DNA from 4 places in the Paraburkholderia sp. Ac-20336 genome. Region 2 is predicted to be linked to each of the others. Evidence: riboswitches for the same ligand, from Rfam matches in the RefSeq annotation. Region 2 holds a riboswitch; each other region holds the start of a gene.
What was found. A riboswitch is a leader RNA that binds a small molecule or an ion and turns the genes downstream of it on or off. The one in region 2 is predicted to bind cobalamin.
Positions count from the first base shown of each region.

Region 1: linked by a shared signal. The riboswitch ahead of GXB81_RS27505 (cobalamin biosynthesis protein) and the one ahead of GXB81_RS21490 (HoxN/HupN/NixA family nickel/cobalt transporter) in region 2 are both predicted to bind cobalamin.
Region 3: linked by a shared signal. The riboswitch ahead of GXB81_RS15635 (CbtB-domain containing protein) and the one ahead of GXB81_RS21490 (HoxN/HupN/NixA family nickel/cobalt transporter) in region 2 are both predicted to bind cobalamin.
Region 4: linked by a shared signal. The riboswitch ahead of GXB81_RS29800 (TonB-dependent receptor) and the one ahead of GXB81_RS21490 (HoxN/HupN/NixA family nickel/cobalt transporter) in region 2 are both predicted to bind cobalamin.

Region 1 covers NZ_JAAGPS010000155.1:5,413-9,706, reverse strand. The annotation lists gene cobN (cobaltochelatase subunit CobN) at 1-409, opposite strand, end outside; gene cobW (cobalamin biosynthesis protein CobW) at 416-1,534, opposite strand; cobalamin riboswitch at 1,655-1,935, opposite strand; cobalamin riboswitch at 2,015-2,255, shown strand; gene GXB81_RS27505 (cobalamin biosynthesis protein) at 2,499-3,071, shown strand; gene cobO (cob(I)yrinic acid a,c-diamide adenosyltransferase) at 3,068-3,670, shown strand; gene GXB81_RS27495 (cobyrinate a,c-diamide synthase) at 3,674-4,294, shown strand, end outside.
Region 2 covers NZ_JAAGPS010000085.1:23,360-27,653, forward strand. The annotation lists gene GXB81_RS21485 (IclR family transcriptional regulator) at 1-393, opposite strand, end outside; gene GXB81_RS21490 (HoxN/HupN/NixA family nickel/cobalt transporter) at 850-1,911, opposite strand; cobalamin riboswitch at 1,945-2,083, opposite strand; gene crcB (fluoride efflux transporter CrcB) at 2,239-2,619, opposite strand; fluoride riboswitch at 2,695-2,756, opposite strand; gene GXB81_RS21500 (ammonium transporter) at 2,796-3,983, opposite strand.
Region 3 covers NZ_JAAGPS010000046.1:209-4,502, reverse strand. The annotation lists gene GXB81_RS15650 (FUSC family protein) at 1-1,190, opposite strand, end outside; gene GXB81_RS15645 (MarR family transcriptional regulator) at 1,197-1,922, opposite strand; gene GXB81_RS15640 (histidine phosphatase family protein) at 2,133-2,762, opposite strand; cobalamin riboswitch at 2,819-2,962, shown strand; gene GXB81_RS15635 (CbtB-domain containing protein) at 3,005-3,226, shown strand; gene GXB81_RS15630 (CbtA family protein) at 3,238-3,978, shown strand; partial or broken gene GXB81_RS15625 (hypothetical protein) at 4,247-4,294, opposite strand, start outside.
Region 4 covers NZ_JAAGPS010000207.1:2,092-6,385, forward strand. The annotation lists gene GXB81_RS29775 (SIMPL domain-containing protein) at 1-346, opposite strand, end outside; gene GXB81_RS29780 (EVE domain-containing protein) at 609-1,067, opposite strand; RNA gene ssrS (6S RNA) at 1,200-1,381, opposite strand; gene GXB81_RS29790 (cell division protein ZapA) at 1,559-1,873, opposite strand; gene GXB81_RS29795 (ATPase) at 1,870-2,229, opposite strand; cobalamin riboswitch at 2,438-2,697, shown strand; gene GXB81_RS29800 (TonB-dependent receptor) at 2,787-4,294, shown strand, end outside.

The DNA of each region.
Region 1 (4,294 bases), on a different contig from region 2:
GGCACAGCTCGGCGCTCGCGGTACTGCGCGCGAGCAGGTTCGGGTCTTCCTGCAAATCGCCGGAAAACATCGCAAGCGTTTGCTGCCTGCGCTGCGCGAGCGCGACGACCTGCTCGATGCCGTACGGCCAGTAAGCCTCGCCGCCGAGATGATCGACCACGACGACGCGTGCATGCTGCAACACGTCGTCGAGATAGAAATCGACCGACGCCGGCTGCCGCAAATAGGTGACGTTGGCGAGCCGCAGGCTCGGGAAGCCGTCGCCGAGACGCGGAACCACGCTCGCGAGCAGCGACAGCGTGGTGTCGGCGGAACTGAGCACGACGATATCGGCAGGCTGCTGATCGATACGGATCACGCCCTGCGTATCGTCGACGAAACCGCCCGGCGTCGTGCGTAGCAGATGCATGAGCGCTTACGCCTGGTGTGCGGCAACGCTCGCGGGCGCAGGAGCGGCGGCGTCGAGTGCCGCGTCGAACGCGCGTTGCAGCGTGGCCTGATCGAGGTCTTCGCCGATCAGCACGAAACGGCTGCCGGCGTGCGCGCCGCCGTCATTTTCGCCAGCCTGCCAGCGCCGGTCGAAATAGCTGTCGAAGCGCCGCCCCACGCCCTGAATCACGAGGCGCATCGCCGCGCCCGGCAACGCGGCAAAGCCCTTCACGCGATAAATCGTGTGGCCTTCGACAAGCGTCTGCAATGCGGCGATCGCCGCGTCGCGCGACGACACGCGCGCTTCCACGACGACCGAATCGAATTCGTCGTGGTGGTGGTCGGGATCGTCGGCGGAACCGTGATGATCGTGGCGCAGGTGGATCGTCTCTTCCGAAGCCGCTTCGAGCCCGAGCAGCGTGTGCAGATCGAGCTGGCCCTGCTGCGCGCGCACGATCTTCACCTGCGGCGGAATCTCCCCGCGAATCAGCGCTTCGACCGCGCGCTGCTGCGCATCGTCGACGAGGTCGGTCTTGTTCAGGATCACGAGATCGGCCGCGGACAACTGATCTTCGAACAGCTCGTGCAGCGGCGATTCGTGATCGAGATTCGGATCGACCTTGCGCTGCGCATCGACGGCGACCGGGTTCGCGGCAAACTGGCCGCTCGCGGCAGCCGGACCATCGACGACGGTCACGACCGCGTCGACCGTGAAGCTGCTCTTGATCTGCGGCCAGTTGAACGCCTGCACGAGCGGCTTCGGCAATGCGAGACCCGAGGTTTCGATCAGCACGTGATCGATTTCGCCGCGGCGCTCGACGAGCTTTTCCATCACCGGAAAAAACTCTTCCTGCACGGTGCAGCAGAGGCAACCGTTCGCGAGTTCATACAGTTGCCCTTCGGTTTCGACGCCGTTTTCATCGCAGCCGATGCCGCAACCCTTGAGGATCTCCCCGTCGATGCCGAGTTCGCCGAACTCGTTGACGATCACCGCGATGCGCTTGCCGCCCGCATGCTGAAGAATGTGCCGCAGCAGCGTGGTTTTGCCGCTGCCGAGAAAGCCCGTGACGATCGTGACGGGGATCTTGCGCAATTGAGTTTGCATCGTGAGGTTCATCCGAAGGCGTTGCGCCGCGCATGCCGGAACGAGCGCCGGCGTTGCCGCGACAACGGAAAACAGAAAGCGGAAAGTGAGGTCGTGAACGCGACGCCGCATCCCCGTGGCGTCCGTCCTGCATCTTCGGGCCGGTATCCGGGCTGGCGAAAGCGCCGCTTCCCCTTCCCGGCCGAGTGGTTTCTCGACCAGTGGTGATATGCCGACGCAGCCTTGCGCGTGGACATCGAAGCCGGCTCCGCGGTGGCCGGCCATGCAGCCGATACCGCTTTTCGCTTACCGTTGCGGGGACAGCACAGGTTGGCCCGTTCCAGAGCAGGTGGGCTCCCTGTTTCCCGTTTAACTGCACGCGCATGGATGCGCGCGCGAGCACCAGAAGTGCGTGCGAGTGTAGGCCCACGGCCATGCGCAGTCAAGGAAAGGACACCGCGTGAAGCGCCGCGCGCGCTTATCCGGCGGGGCGCCATGTGCTATCGTATGCGCGCGTTTGGTGCCCGCACATGCACTCGCGTGTGCAGTTAAACGGGAAACAGGCAGCGCGTCATGCGTTCAATCTGTGCTGTCCCCGCAACGGTAAGCGACCTGCGACGCGAGCGCCGTTCCGGCCGCGTCGCACATGCGTTTTTCGCGCCACTGTCCGACGAATCCGGACGGGAAGGCAAAGCGCGTGAGGCCGCCAGCCCGGATACCGGCCAGACGCGGAGGCGGCGCCGCGTTCATCGCTGCGCTGCCGGCCGCCGGAATCCGCGGGGAACGGATGTGATGGCGTTCAAGCATGGCCGCGCCAAGCGTGGCGTTTTTCCACGGGGTTTTCGCCGCGAAAACGCAACGCGCCGCGCGATGGTCCAAGCCCGGATTCGCAGTACCGCATGACCTCGATCTTCCTTGCCGCGTGCGCCCTTGCAGGCAGCCGCCCTTTTTCCATTACCGCGAGGCGTTTGCCTTGCATGCCGCGATGACGCGCGCCTCGCTCGCCAGCGCCGGGCACGAGGCCTCTTGCGCTGACGCGAATGCCGAAGCCAAAGCCGATGCCGCTCGACACACCGGACGCCCGGGCAAGACGCTCGGCGTCGGCATCGGCTGTCGCCTCGGCAGTTCGGCGCAACAGATCGAAGCGGCGGTGCGCGCCGCGCTCGGCTCGCACACGTGCGTCGCTTCTTTCGAACAGATTCACGCCGTCGCCACGCTCGACGCCAAGGCCCACGAAGCGGGCCTGCGCGAATTCTGCGCGCGTCATGCGCTGCCGTTGCAGGTGTTCAGCCGCGAGCAGATCGCCGCGGTGCCGGTCGCCACGCCGTCGCTGGCCGCGCAAACGCATCTCGGCGTCGATGGCGTTTGCGAACCCTGCGCGCTGCTCGCGGCGCAGACCCTGGCGGCTGCGTCAGCCGCTGCATCGCCCACACAGCCCGCGCGCCTGCTCGTACCCAAGACCGTGCACGACGGCGTTACCGTCGCGATCGCCTCGGCCAGCAGCGACGCCGACACCGCTCCAACCCAACCCGACACTCCCCAACAGGACCTTCGATGAAAACCGATCCCGAATCGCATCAACGCATGACCGAACGCCGCCGCGAGGGCCATGAAAAGAAACAGGCCGCCGCGACCGTCGAGAAAGGCCTGCTGATCGTCAACACCGGCACCGGCAAGGGCAAAAGCACGGCCGCGTTCGGCATGGCCGTGCGCGTGCTCGGCCACGGCATGCGCCTTGGCGTCGTGCAGTTCATCAAGGGCGCGCTGCATACCTCGGAGCGCGACTTTCTCGGCGCGATCGCACACTGCGATTTCGTCACGATGGGCGACGGCTACACCTGGAACACCCAGAACCGCGACGCCGACATCGCCACCGCGCGCAAGGGCTGGGACGAGGCGCGCCGGATGATCGAAAGCGGCGACTATCAGATGGTGATCCTCGACGAACTGAACACCGTGCTCAAGTACGAATACCTGCCGCTCGACGAAGTGCTGTCGGTCATCAACGCGCGCGCGCCGATGCTGCACGTCGTCGTGACCGGCCGCCATGCGCCGGACGCGCTGATCGAAGCCGCCGATCTCGTCACCGAAATGCGCGCGATCAAGCATCCGTATCGCGAGCAGGGCGTGAAGGCGCAGCGCGGCGTGGAGTTCTGAGCGATGCCGTCAGCGCCCGAAGCGACGCGCCGCCCGGCCTGTCCCGCGCTCTTTATCAGCGCGCCCGCCTCGGGCCAGGGCAAGACCACGATCACGGCGGGGCTCGCGCGCCTGCACCGGCGGCTCGGACGGCGCGTGCGCGTGTTCAAGACCGGCCCGGACTTTCTCGACCCGATGATCCTCGCGCGCGCGAGCGGCGCGCCGGTGCTGTCGCTCGATCTGTGGATGGTCGGTGAAACCGCGTGCCGCAACCTGCTCGCGCAGGCGGCGGCCGAGGCCGATCTGATCCTGATCGAAGGCGTGATGGGCCTGTTCGACGGCACGCCGAGCAGCGCCGATCTCGCCGCGACGTTCGGCGTGCCGGTGCTCGCGGTGATCTCCGCGCAGGCGATGGCGCAGACCTTCGGCGCGCTCGCGTTCGGGCTCGCGCGCTTTCGGCCCGAACTGCCGTTTCATGGCGTGCTCGCGAATCGCGTCGGCTCGGCGCGCCACGCGCAGATGCTGCAGGAAGCGCTGCCGCCCGAATTGCACTGGTGCGGGCACATCGCCGCGAGCGACGAAATCACGCTGCCCGACCGGCACCTTGGCCTGCACCAGGCGAACGAAATCGACGACCTCGACGCG
Region 2 (4,294 bases):
GACCATGTCGAAGCGGTCGCGCACGGCCAGATGCACCGAGAGGGCGGTGCGCTCGGCGAGTTCGATCAGGAAAGGCCGTGCGCGGGCGCGGATGTCGAAATTGCGCAGAAAGCCGTTGCTCAGCTCCAGCACCGACGAAGTCAGCACGAAGCGTTCGCTGTCGGGCAGCCGCAGCAGGAAGCCGGCGCTGACCAGCGTCGCCGTGATGCGCGAGACCGTCGGCTTCGGAATGCCGGTGAGTTCGGCGAGTTCGCGATTGCTCAGCGGCGCGTTCGCGGCGGCAATCGAGCGCAGCACGGTCAGGCCGCGAGCGAGGGCGGTGACTTCGTCGCCCGAGCCGTCCCGGTCTTTGGCGACGACCGCTGCGCTCGGGATCGGAGTAGGTCGTTTCATGGTTTTTTGGAACTGTATTTCAGATTCTGAGTTCGTCCCCCGTCGACGGCCGGTCTACGGAAGACGGCGGGCATCTTCCAGCCGTGGCACCAGTTCAGTTTTGTTTGTGACAAATCGATTCTATCGGAAAAAGTTGCCGGAACGACCTGGATTCGGATTTTGCTTGACTTAGTCAGCATAATCATAAAAAATGGAACATTATTTCGAAAGATGGAATCTTCCAGAAAGGTTGCCGGCCGTATCGTTCCCGTTGCCCGTATCGCGCGGGAATGCAAGGGGCTCGGCGGCGAATGCTTTCGAAGTCTGCTTTCAGGCACCGCTTTTAACCCCCGCTGCTTTTGCTTTAATACCGTCTCTCAGGTTCTAGCACGGCCCTCGGAATGGCTAGAACTTTTAAGGCGTCACGGCAACGTGACGCCTTTTTTTCTTTTCCGCTTTCTTTCCGCTCTCGTACGCTCAGACCTGCGGGTTGGTCTGCACCTCGTCGAAACGCTTCACGCGATAGATCACCGCCGACACGAGCCAGCTGAGCGCGAAGATGCCGATGATGATGTAGCCGAGCATGCCGAAGTTATCGTTGAGCGCGCCGATCGCGTCCCAGATGCCGCCTTTCAGGTTCAGCTGATCCGCGAGAAGGCCGAGCGCCTCGATGCCGCCGATCACGAGCGCGACCGCGATCGAGACGAGCGTGATCGTCATGTTGTAGTAGATCTTGCGCAGCGGCCTTTCGTACGCCCAGCCGTAGGCGCCGAGCATCAGGTGGCCGTCGAGCGTGTCGACGAGCGACATGCCCGCACTGAACAGCACCGGAAACACCATGATCGCCCACGGCGAGAGCCCCTTGGCCGCCTGCGTCGCCGCGATGCCGAGCAGGCCGATTTCCGTGGCGGTGTCGAAGCCGAGGCCGAACAGAAAGCCGATCGGATACATGTGCCAGCTACGCGTCACGAGCCGGAAGAGCGGCCGGAACAGGCGCGCGATGAAGCCTCGATTCGCGAGCAGCATGTCGAAGTCGTCGTCGACATAGGCGCCGCCATTGCGCACGTGGCGCCACGCGCGGTAGATGCCGCGCAGAATCAGGAAGTTCATCAGCGCGAGCGCGAACAGGAAAAAGGACGACACGGCCGTGCTGACGATGCCGCCGATCTCCCTGTAGTTGTCGAAGCGGCCCTGGATCGCGGTGGTCGCGAGCGCCACCGCGACCGACGCGAGCACGACCACGCTCGAATGGCCGAGCGAGAAAAAGAAGCCCACGGCAACGGGCCGCTTGCGTTCCTGCATGAGCTTGCGCGTCACGTTGTCGATGGCGGCGATGTGGTCGGCGTCGACGGCATGGCGCAGGCCGAATCCGTACGCGAGCAGCGCGGTGCCGAGCAGCACCGGATAGTGGTGGAACGCCACGATCGCCCACAGCCACGCGAGCAGGTTGATGGCGATCAGCACGCCGTAGATGCCGAATAATTTGCTGCGGACTCTCGAATCCGAATCGTTGAAAATCTCGACGAGTCGATCAAGCATGTTGAATCTCCAGGAATTGCGCGTTCCGTGCAGGTTGGGAAAAGACGACATAGCGAGGTCTGACTCCGGGGTGAAACAGGTTCCCCCGATACAGTGGCGCGACCGCGCCGGAATCTCACCGGCTTCCCGCTGTGTCCGTGTTGAGGCGTAGGCCCTGTGGGCTTATACATCGCCGATACTGAAAAGTCGATTTCTGCGCCGGCCGCGAGAGTCGGCGAGACCGTCGAACGGGTTCCGGTTTCGCTCCCGGTTGGGTTTTTCGGGCGGCGGCACGCATGTCCGCACGCGAGTACTGCGCGGGTGCCGAGCGAGTGTCGAGCCGGCTGCTCAGCGCGACAGCAGCGACACCGTTGCGATGCCGAGGATCGTCATCGCGAGCGAGGCGCTGACGTGAATCGCGACTTCGCCGGCCGCCCAGCCGAGCCGTCCGTCCTGCAGGCGTTGCACGACTTCGGCGGAGAAGGTCGAGAACGTTGAGAGACCACCCATCAAACCGGTGATGACGAAGAGCCGCCATTCCGGCGCGAGTTGCGGCACGCGCGCGAAGCCCGCGACCGCCACGCCGATGATGTAGCCGGCGATCACGTTGGCGGCCAGCGTGCCGAGCGGCAGTCCGCTAAACAGGCCGTTCAGGCGAATGCCGAGGAACCAGCGAAACAGCGAGCCGAGTGCGCCGCCGATGGCGACAGCGAGAAAGGACCAATACATGGAAGAGGATCGGAAACCGGAGTGTGTCGACAAACCGGTTCATGCGGGCGAGACGATGCCGCGTCCGCATGACCGGGCGTAGCAGGCATCATCAGCCCCAAGGGCGGTTAAGGGAGAATGCCATCTCCAGCCGCGCAGTCTAACATCGGTGTGCGCATTTGTACGCGCACCCCGGCTCACTCCGGCGTCGCCGAAATCTTGTGGATCGACAGATCCGCGCCGTTGTATTCCTCTTCCTGATCGAGCCTCAGGCCCACGGTCATGCGGATCACGCCATACACGAGCGTGCCGCCGAGCACCGCCACGACGATGCCGCCGAGCGTGCCGAGCACCTGCGCGCCGAGCGACACGCCACCCATGCCGCCCAGCGCGCGCATCCCGAAGATGCCGGCCGCGATGCCGCCCCACGCGCCGCACAGGCCGTGCAGCGGCCATACGCCGAGCACGTCGTCGATGCGCCAGCGGTTCTGCACGCAGGTGAACATATAGACGAACAGCACGCCGGCGATGCCGCCCGTCACCAGCGCGCCGAGCGGGTGCATGAGGTCGGAGCCCGCGCATACCGCGACGAGTCCGGCGAGCGGGCCGTTGTACGTGAAGCCGGGGTCGTTGCGGCCGGCGAACCAGGCGCTCAGCGTGCCGCCGACCATCGCCATCAGCGAGTTGACCGCGACGAGGCCGCTGATCTTGTCGAGCGTCTGCGCGCTCATCACGTTAAAGCCGAACCAGCCGACCGTCAGCACCCATGCGCCGAGCGCGAGAAACGGAATGTTCGAGGGCGGATGCGCGGCGATGCCGCCGTCGCGGTGATAACGGCCGTGGCGCGCGCCGAGCAGCAGCACGGCCGGCAACGCGACCCAGCCGCCGAACGCGTGCACGACGACCGAGCCCGCGAAGTCGTGGAACGGCGCGCCGAACGCCTGCGTGAGCCAGTCCTGAATGCCGAAGCGGTCATTCCACGCGATGCCTTCGAAGAACGGATAGACGAAGCCGACCAGCACGAACGTCGCGAACAGCTGCGGGTTGAATTTCGAGCGCTCGGCGATGCCGCCCGAGACGATCGCCGGAATCGCGGCGGCGAACGTCAGCAGGAAGAAGAAGCGCACGAGCCCGTAGCCGTTGTGCTCGGCGAGCGACGCGGCGCTGCCGAAAAACTGCACGCCGTACGCGATCGTGTAGCCGATGAAGAAATACGCGATCGTCGAGACGGCGAAATCCACGAGGATCTTGACGAGCGCATTGACCTGATTCTTCTTGCGCACCGTGCCGAGTTCAAGGAACGCGAAGCCCGCGTGCATCGCCAGCACCATGGCGGCGCCGAGCAGAAGAAACTCGGTGTCGGCGCCGTATTTCAGACTTTCCATCGATGTGTCCCGCTTATGCCAAAAAGTGCGCTATGTGAGCAAGAAGTGGGCCAAAGTTGTGCCGGCGGCGCCGGTGCGGTGCAAGCAGGCACCGGGATGGACTTGCACACGATTTCGCACCGTGCCGCGTGGGCTGGACTTTGCACCTGAATAGCGACAACAGGCACAAAAAAAGTGCATGCGCGCCGGATGGCGGCGGGAATGATCCAGCCGGGGGCATAATCTTCGATTTCTATTACAGTTTTATCTGGATTCCTGACGCATGAGGCGCCTGCGGTGTATGCGGCGCATACGGCGCCCGACAGCCGGGC
Region 3 (4,294 bases), on a different contig from region 2:
GCGCTGGCGCCATCGTTCCAGCCCGAGCCGATCCACAGGCTGCACGCGAGAATCACCGCGAGCCCCGCGGACACGGTCGCGAACAGCATGATGCCGCGGTCGTAGAAACGCTCGGTGCCGCCGAGCCGCCAATGACGGAAGTGCGGCCGCCACGAACCTTCGTCGCGCGCGATGATGATGCGCAGCGAGCGGCAGTCCTGCCATACGTCGATGACCTGCCTCAGACGCCATAGCGCGTTCGAGAGCAGCGCGCCGTCCCAGTGCGCGAGCGCGGCCGCGGGTGGACGCAGCGCCGCGATGCGCTCGCGCAGCGCGTTGGCGGTTTCGTCCGGGTGATAGCCCTTGCTCGGCGCGGGCAGCGGCTGGTTGAACCACTTGATGACGTCTTTGAGCAGCGCGTCGAGTCCTTCGGGCCAGCTGTGCTGGCCGTTGTGGTAGAGCGCGAGCAGCGGGTCGGCGAGCGAGGACATGATCGGCAGCAGCAACTGCATGCGTCCGCGCAGTTCGTGTGCGCGCGCGAGGATGTCGGGCCGCGTGTGATCGTAGGCGAGCTGGCTCAGCAGCAGTTCCAGACCGTTGATCGTGCTCGCGAGCCGCTGCCGCGCGCCCGAAATCGCCGCGCTCGCGATGCGGCCCGACAGCGTTTCGGTCGCGTAGAACGCGGCGTCGCGAAACCATGCGTCGGTGCGCTCGATGATGGTCGGCGCGAGCCGGCTCGGAAACAGCGCACTGCCGACGATGCTCGCGCAGACGATGCCGACGAGGATTTCCTCGGTCCGGCTGACCGCGAGATCGAACACGCCGGTGGGATTCGTCACCGAAGGCAGCGCGATGATCGGCATCGTGTAGGCCGCGAGCATGAACACGTAGCTGCGCGCGGTGCGGTCCGATACCGCGAGGTAGAGCATCGTGCCGGTCCAGAGCGCGACGACCACGCTGAACAGATACGGCGATTCGACGAACGGCGGCACGAGCAGCACCGCGCCCGCCGCGCCGAGCGCAGTGCCGAGCGCGCGATAGAGTGCCTTCGAGCGGGTCGCGCCGACGAACGGGTTCGACACGATATAGACGGTGGCCATCGCCCAGTACGGCCGCGGCAACTGGAACGCGAGTCCGATGTAGAGCGCGAGCATTGCCGCGAAGAACGTCTTGACCGAGAACAGCCAGTCGCGAAAGGAAGGGTAGGCCATAGACCGTTACGCGGACCCGGCGTTGTGTGGCGCCGTTGCGCGGACGCCGCGTTTGGTGGACTTGCGTGCCTTGACCGTACCGTGCGCCTTGCCGGCGCCTGGGGCCGCGCTCTTGCCGGTCTTGCCGAGTTTGACGGCGAGGGGTTCGCGCCGCGCGGGTTCGCGTTTGAGCGGCGACGTGGTGCGCTTGGACGCGGCGCGTTCGAGCGGCGCGCGGGTGCCCGCTGCAGGTCCGGCCGTTGTGCCGCGTTGCGGCGGCTCGGGCTTCGCCGCCGCTTCGGCGTCGAGCTCGGCGCGGCCGCTGGCATCCGTCGTGAACGCATCGAGCACGCGCAGCGTGGCTTCGAGATCGTCGCGCGACAGGCCCTTGAGCGCCTGGGCGCGCAACGTGACCAGCTCCTCTTCCATCTTCGCGGTGACGGCGCGGCCTTCGTCGGTGAGCGCGACGGTTTTGGCGCGGCGGTCCTCGGGATCTTCCTCGCGGCGCATCAGACCCGCTGCGCATAACTGATCGAGCAGCCGCACGAGCGAAGGGCCTTCGATGCCGACGTGATCGGCGAGCGTAACCTGGCGCACTGCCGAACCGAGCCGGCTCGCGGTCAGAAGCGGGGTCGCGCACGCTTCGGAGACGTTGAAGGCCGCCAGCACGCCATGACTCGTGCGCCGCCACTTTCTGGCGGCGACGACCAGCGTGCTGCTGACGGTGCGGCGCAGGGTATCAAGATTCGGCATGGCAGGTATTGTATTTCCTTGATATTCGTTAGCAAACTATTGAATCGGAAATTCGCGCCGTGCCGGGAGAGTCTGCGGCGCGAATGCGACAGTCGCGTTAAACGGAGGGGGACGGGACGTGTTTCCGATGGTGTCGGATGTTGTGTCGGATGCGGCGGCGGGGCTGCCAGCAGGGGAGCGAAGCCGTATGTTTCGCATGCCGCGTTCGCGTCAGCGAGTGGCGGCTGGCCACCATGTCCAGCCGCGCCGCGAGTGGCGCAATTCGACGACCGACAGCGGAGCGATCTCGATGCGAGGAAATACCTGTGCGGATGCGCCGAGCGCATGCACGATGGCGGCTCGCAGCAGCGGCGCGTGCGTGATGGCGAGCACCGTGTGTGTTTGCGGCGATGCGGCTGGCGGTGCCGGGTTTGCCGCGTTGCATGTCGATGCCGATGTCGTGGGTCCGTCCGGTGCGTCGAGCCATGCGCCGATCCGTTGCACGAGCTGGCTGAACGATTCGCCGCCGGGCGGCGCGGTGTCGGCGTCGCGGGTCCACGCGGCGAGTTGCAAGGGCGCTTCATTGGCGAGATCCGCGAGGCGCTGGCCGCGCCAGTCGCCGTAGTCGATATCCGCTAGCGCTGCGGCGGGTGTGGCGTTCAGGCCGAGCGCCGCAGCTGTATCGCGCGCGCAGGCAGCCGGGCTCGTGAAGACGCGAGCCTCGTGCGCAAGTGCCAGACGGGCGCGCGCCGCTTGCGCTTCGGCGGTGCCGCGCGCGTCGAGCGGGTCGTCGGAAGGGAAGCGGCCGGCGCGTTGCGAGGCCGTCGCCGCGTGGCTTATCAGTAGCAGTCGCGTATCCATTCTGTGCTTTCCCGATGCTGCCGTTTGTCCACGCGAGCTTGCAAACGTGGCCGAAGCTTTCATGAAGGCCGAAGTTTAGCGCGTAGAATAAGGGCTCCGCGAAGCATGGAAGCCGGTGAGAGCCCGGCGCGGTCGCGCCACTGTAATCGGTTTGCAAGCAAGAGCCGAAAGCCAGACCTGTGCTTCGCACCATTCCTATGTCATCGACTTTCGGGGCGCGTTACCCCCAGGAGATATCCATCATGGCCGAAGCCGTTTTCGATCCCGCCGCGCAACCCGCGGCCGAGCCTACTCCGATTCCTTTGCGCGAACTGCTGCCGTGGGTGGTATTCGGCGGTTTGCTGCTGTTGCTCGCGCTTTACTTCGTTGGTGCGGAAGAGGGGGCTACCTCGCTGGTCCCCGGCATGTACGTGCATGAGTTCGTGCACGACGGCCGCCATCTGCTTGGCTTTCCCTGCCACTAACGGAGTCCGACATGGTTGGCAAATTACTGGTGCGCGGGATGCTCGCGGGCATCGTCGCGGGCTTGCTCACATTCAGCTTCGCGAGACTCGCGGGTGAGCCGCAGGTCGATCAGGCTATTTCATTCGAAGAAAAAGCGGCGGCCGCACGCGGCGAAGCTCCCGAGCCCGAACTCGTGAGCCGCGAAACGCAGGCGGGTCTCGGTCTGCTGACCGGCGTCGTGACGTATGGTGCGGCGTTCGGTGGTTTGTTCTCGCTTGTGTTTGCGTATGCCTATGGACGGGCGGGTGCATTGAGCGTGCGCGCGTTGTCCGCATGGCTCGCGCTCGGCGCCTTCATCGCGCTCGTGATCGTGCCGAATATCAAGTATCCGGCGAATCCGCCATCGGTCGGCGATCCCGAGACGATCGGCATGCGCACGGGGCTGTTCTTCCTGATGATCGCCATTTCGCTCGTGACGATGGTGTTTGCGCTGAAGGTGCGCCGCCGCGCGGTTGCGAAGCTCGGCGCGTGGAATGGCTCGATCGTGGCAGGCCTGGTGTTCGTCGCGATCATCGCGGCCGTGCAGTTGTCGATGCCGGTCATCAATGAAGTGCCCGCCGCTTTCCCGGCCGTGCTGCTGTGGAAGTTCCGCGTCGTCGCGATCGGCATGCAGGTGATCATGTGGGCGACGATCGGGTTGCTGTTTGGCGCGCTGGTCGAGCGCAGTGCATTCATGCGTACGAATGCGCGCGTAACGATGAGGTCGGCCTGAGATTGAAGGCAATGCATGACCGCGAAAGCGGTCATGCTTCGCGCGCAACGCGCAAGAATGGTTTTACTTCAATGACTTGGCGTAATTGTGGAGTGGTTATCCACAGGCTTGCGAACATTTTCTGTGGAAAAGCTCCTCAGGTCGCTTTTCGCCAATTACCTAATCTTCTAATCCATGTTCTTCGCTTCTCCCGGTGCAAATTAAATCGGATGGCTAACTAATTTGAATTCGATGCCATGGTGCTCGATTTTTAAGCTCTTCGATTTTTTTAAAAGAAATTGTGAGAAGGGTCTTGACGTGATGCGGGGCGGTCAGC
Region 4 (4,294 bases), on a different contig from region 2:
GCCACGTCGAAATGTGGCCATCGCGATCGGTGGACGGGAAGATCGAGAATGCGCCCGTGCGCGCCGTTACGCCGCTGACGCCGCGCGCCTTCTGCAAGGCGGCGTCGGCGCGCTCGTTCAGCGTGGCCGTGAGCGAGGACGGATCGCTCGCTTCCTGCTCGTAAAACAATGTGATGTCGACGACGTCCTGCGGGACTTCCGCGCTCGCCTGCGCATTGAGCGACAGCACGCCCGCGGGCTGCGGCATGACGCTTTGCGCGCGCGCGAGGGTCGGGGTCAGCGCGAGCGCGACAGGCGCGGTGCAGGCGAGAGCGAGTGCGAGGGCCCGTGCGGCTTGTTTCGTCATTGTTGAACTCCTTGTTTGAACAGGTTGTGCACGTGTGACACAAGTGACATGTGATGGCGTAGGGGTTGCGGGTTCTCTTTCGCGACGGGCTGGCTCGCCGGCCAGGCGAAGCCCTTCAATGAGCCCTGCAACACGCGTGTCCGATCATTAGGCGCGACTCGCGTTGTCTTGGTTCCCTAATTCGGCGTTATCCGCCATGCGGAGAACAACACGGTGCGTTCACCCGTTCGTCATAAGTCACGAACGAACGCCGGATATGCCCTTAAACAAGCTGTTTTGTGATGAAACGCCATTCGGCTTCGGTCACCGGCGTGATCGACAGACGGTTGCCTTTGGCGAGCACACGCATGTCCTGCAACTCGGCATGCTCGCGCAGCGCAGCAAGCGGAATCAGCGGAATCTTCTTTTTGAACACGACGTCGACGAGCATCCAGCGCGGCGTTTCCTGCGACGACTTCGCGTCGTAGTACGGACTCTTGTTATCGAACTGGGTCGGGTCAGGATACGCGGTGGACGAGACTTCCGCGATGCCCGCAATGCCAGGCTCGGGACAGCTCGAATGGTAGAAGAGCACGCCGTCGCCGATCTGCATGGTGTCGCGCATGAAATTGCGTGCCTGATAGTTGCGCACGCCGGTCCACGGCAACGTGCGATGCGGTGCGTTGGCGAGATCGTCGATGCTTGCTTCGTCCGGTTCGGACTTCATCAGCCAGTAGCGCATGAATCGAATTGAACGTGAGGGATTGAACGACGCGCGCGAACCGGTACATGCAAAAGGCACCTGAAAACAGCACCAGAAAACGCAGCCCAAAAGAAAAACGGCATCGAACCGAAGTACGATGCCGTTCCAGATAAGGTCCCCGCCTTAGCCGCTAGGCCGGCATCCTGAACCGGGGGTTCAGAATTGGTCGCAGTTAGCAACACTTCGGGTACATCAGACAGAGTGACGCGCACGCCCGTGCTACAAATTTCCGCAACCGTGCACATGGCATTGGTTCAAGGAATATATGACCTTGGCGAACCAGGCAGGGAAGCTAAACCGATGAAGCTACAGCAGTTCAAACTTTAACAGAAGAACTCAAACGCTTGCGAGAGGTGCTCATGTGCTTTACCAACACCGCACACCCGCTTTGCAAAAAAGTACTGCGTTTCAAGCTACTTCGTTGAATTCACGACCGGTTCGACATTGGGTTCGAAGCCGACTGTGACCGCTTACTGCAAGCTGTACTGTTCAATCACAGTACCGAGCTGTTCGTTCATTTGCTGCATTGTACGCCGGATTTCTTCAGCGGGAAATGCTTCTCCGTGTCGCACGCTGTTTTGCAGCTTAAGCAGTTCCGATGCCAGCGACAGCGCGGCCATGACGGCAATGCGATCCGTGCCGCGCACGTTGCTGCCGTTGCGGATTTTCTTCATTTCCGCATCGACGCGTGCGACCGCTTCGAGCAGGGCGGCTTCGGTTTCCGGCGAGCAGGCGAGACGATACGGTACGTCGAGAATCGATACTTCGATCTGCTTGGTGGTCATGCGTTTTCTCCGTGGCGGCTCACGTCGCTTTCCGCTTCCTCGGGTTCGGGTTGAGCGGAGTCGAGCAGATCGAGCTGGTTATCCGGTTCGCTGCTCGCGCGGGCACGCGGCAATTTCTCGAGAATCGCATTCAGGCGCACCTGAGCGTCGTCGATCTTGGCGGAGAGCGCATCGCGTTCCGCCTGCAGGGCATCGCGCTCCCCGCGCAATTGCGCGAGTTCCGCATGCGTGGCTTCGACTTCGGCACGCGTGTGCGCGAGTTGTTCTTCGAGCGCGAGCCGCGCTTCATGGTGGCGCTGGCTGATCGCAATCAGCTTGCCGATGTTCTGGGAGAGTGATTCGAGTTCGGTGAGCATGTGCTGCGTCCTCTAAAGACCTCGCATTTTAGCGCGGAATGTTACAGGTTCCGACAATTGTCTCGTTTCGAGACGTAACAACTTGGCTTTATGCAAGCATTTTCCCGACCATAAGATGAAAAACCGCTCGTCGATCGGACAATAACCTGCACTCAACGGCACGGCTCGCGCAGGGATTGACCTTTCTTGACGCTCGCCGGGGTCGCTCCTAAACTGGCCGCACTCTGGTGCCCGCGCGCGCTTTTCGGCGCGCGCAGTTAAACGGGAAGCAGGGCGCGCGCGGGGTTCGACACCGGCACGCGCGAACCTGCGCTGCCCCCGCAACGGTAAGCGACCGCACTCGTCATGCAGGTCGGTCCTGATTGCAGGTCGAAGCCGAGCCTGCAAGTGTGCCACTGCGCGTTACGCGTGGGAAGGCGGGGCCGATGTGTCGCAGCCCGGATACCGGCCAGAGGGAGAGGACGTCCCCCGCGAAAACGTTAAACATCGGGGGCGCCTCGTTACGCGTCGGCCTGCGGGGAAGCGGGCTGCGCACGCTATCCACAGGACTCTCACCCATGCTGTCCCCCTTCGCCCGCGCGGCGCTGCTCGCGTTCGCGGGTCTGCCGCCCGTCGTGCATGCGCAGACTGCCGGGACCACGGCTGCCGCGTCGGCGGCGTCTTCCGTGCCGGCCGATGTTGCATCGCCCGTTGCTTCGCCGGCTGCTTCGTCGGCCGCATCATCGGCTTCAGCTTCGAGCGCGTCCGCCGAGGCGAATACCAATGCCGATGCCGATGCGAACACCCGCGCGACCCCGCCGGCCACCGTACTCTCGCCAGTCGTCGTGACCGCCGAGCGCGGACCGCAGGCACTCACTGACACGATCCCGCCGACCACGCTGTTCGATCAGCAGGACATTGCCGACACGACCGCGACCGATCTGCCCGGCCTGCTGCAACTCGCGCCCGGCGCGCAAATCTCGCGTACAGGTGGCCCCGGTTCGACGACGAGCCTCTTTTTGCGCGGCGCGTCGTCGACGCAATCGCTGGTGCTGATCGACGGCGTGCGCGTCGATTCGGTGAGCCTCGGTTCCGCGCAACTCGCGCAGATTCCGCTCGACCAGGTCGATCACGTCGAGGTCGTGAACGGCAATGTCTCGGCGTTGTACGGCTCGGGTGCGATTGGCGGCGTCGTGCAGGTGTTCACGAAAGATGGCGGCGATCATCCGCCGCGCTTCAATTTTTCGCTGGGCTACGGCAGTTATCACACGCAGACGCAAACCGTCGGCGTCAATGGCGCGCTCGATCAGGACGGCCGCACGACCTTCAACATCTCGCTCGCGCGCACCAAAACCGATGGCTTTTCCTCGCTCGATCCGCTGCAAGCGCCCGGCGCGAATCCGAACGCGAACGGCAATCTGAACGAGAGCCTCTCGGCATCGCTGCGTCACAAGTTCAGCGACAGGTGGGACGCCGGCGTCACCTATTTCCAGTCGAACGGCAACAACAGCTACGACAACGCCTATGGCGAGCCGACCGATCTGAACAACCTCTATAGCAAGGTGCGTCAGGTCTCGGTGTTCGCGAACGGCAAGCTGACCGACTGGTGGACCACGCATTTCACGGTCGCCGAGGGCGACGACCGCAGCGTGTCGAATACCAACGGCATCGACAACGGCCGCTTCGATACCGACAATCGCCAGTACACCTGGCAGAACGATTTCGCGCTGGCCGCGAACCAGAAGCTGCAACTCGGCTACGAGCATCTCGATCAGAGCCTCGATTCCGATACGTTCGCGGCGCCCAACCGTCACGTCGATTCGGTATTCGCGGGCTATACCGCGCGCTTCGGCCGCAATCAGATTCAGGCTAACGTGCGGCGCGACCAGTACTCCGATTTCGGCGGGGCGAACAGTTACTATCTCGGCTATGGCTTCGACATCACCTCGCACTGGAAGGCAACCGCAAGCTATTCGGACGCGTTCCGCGCGCCGAGCTTCGACGATCTGTACTATCCGTTGAGCGGCAATCCGTCGATCCGGCCCGAGCGCAGTCATTCGGTCGAAGCGGGTTTGCAGTACGCATC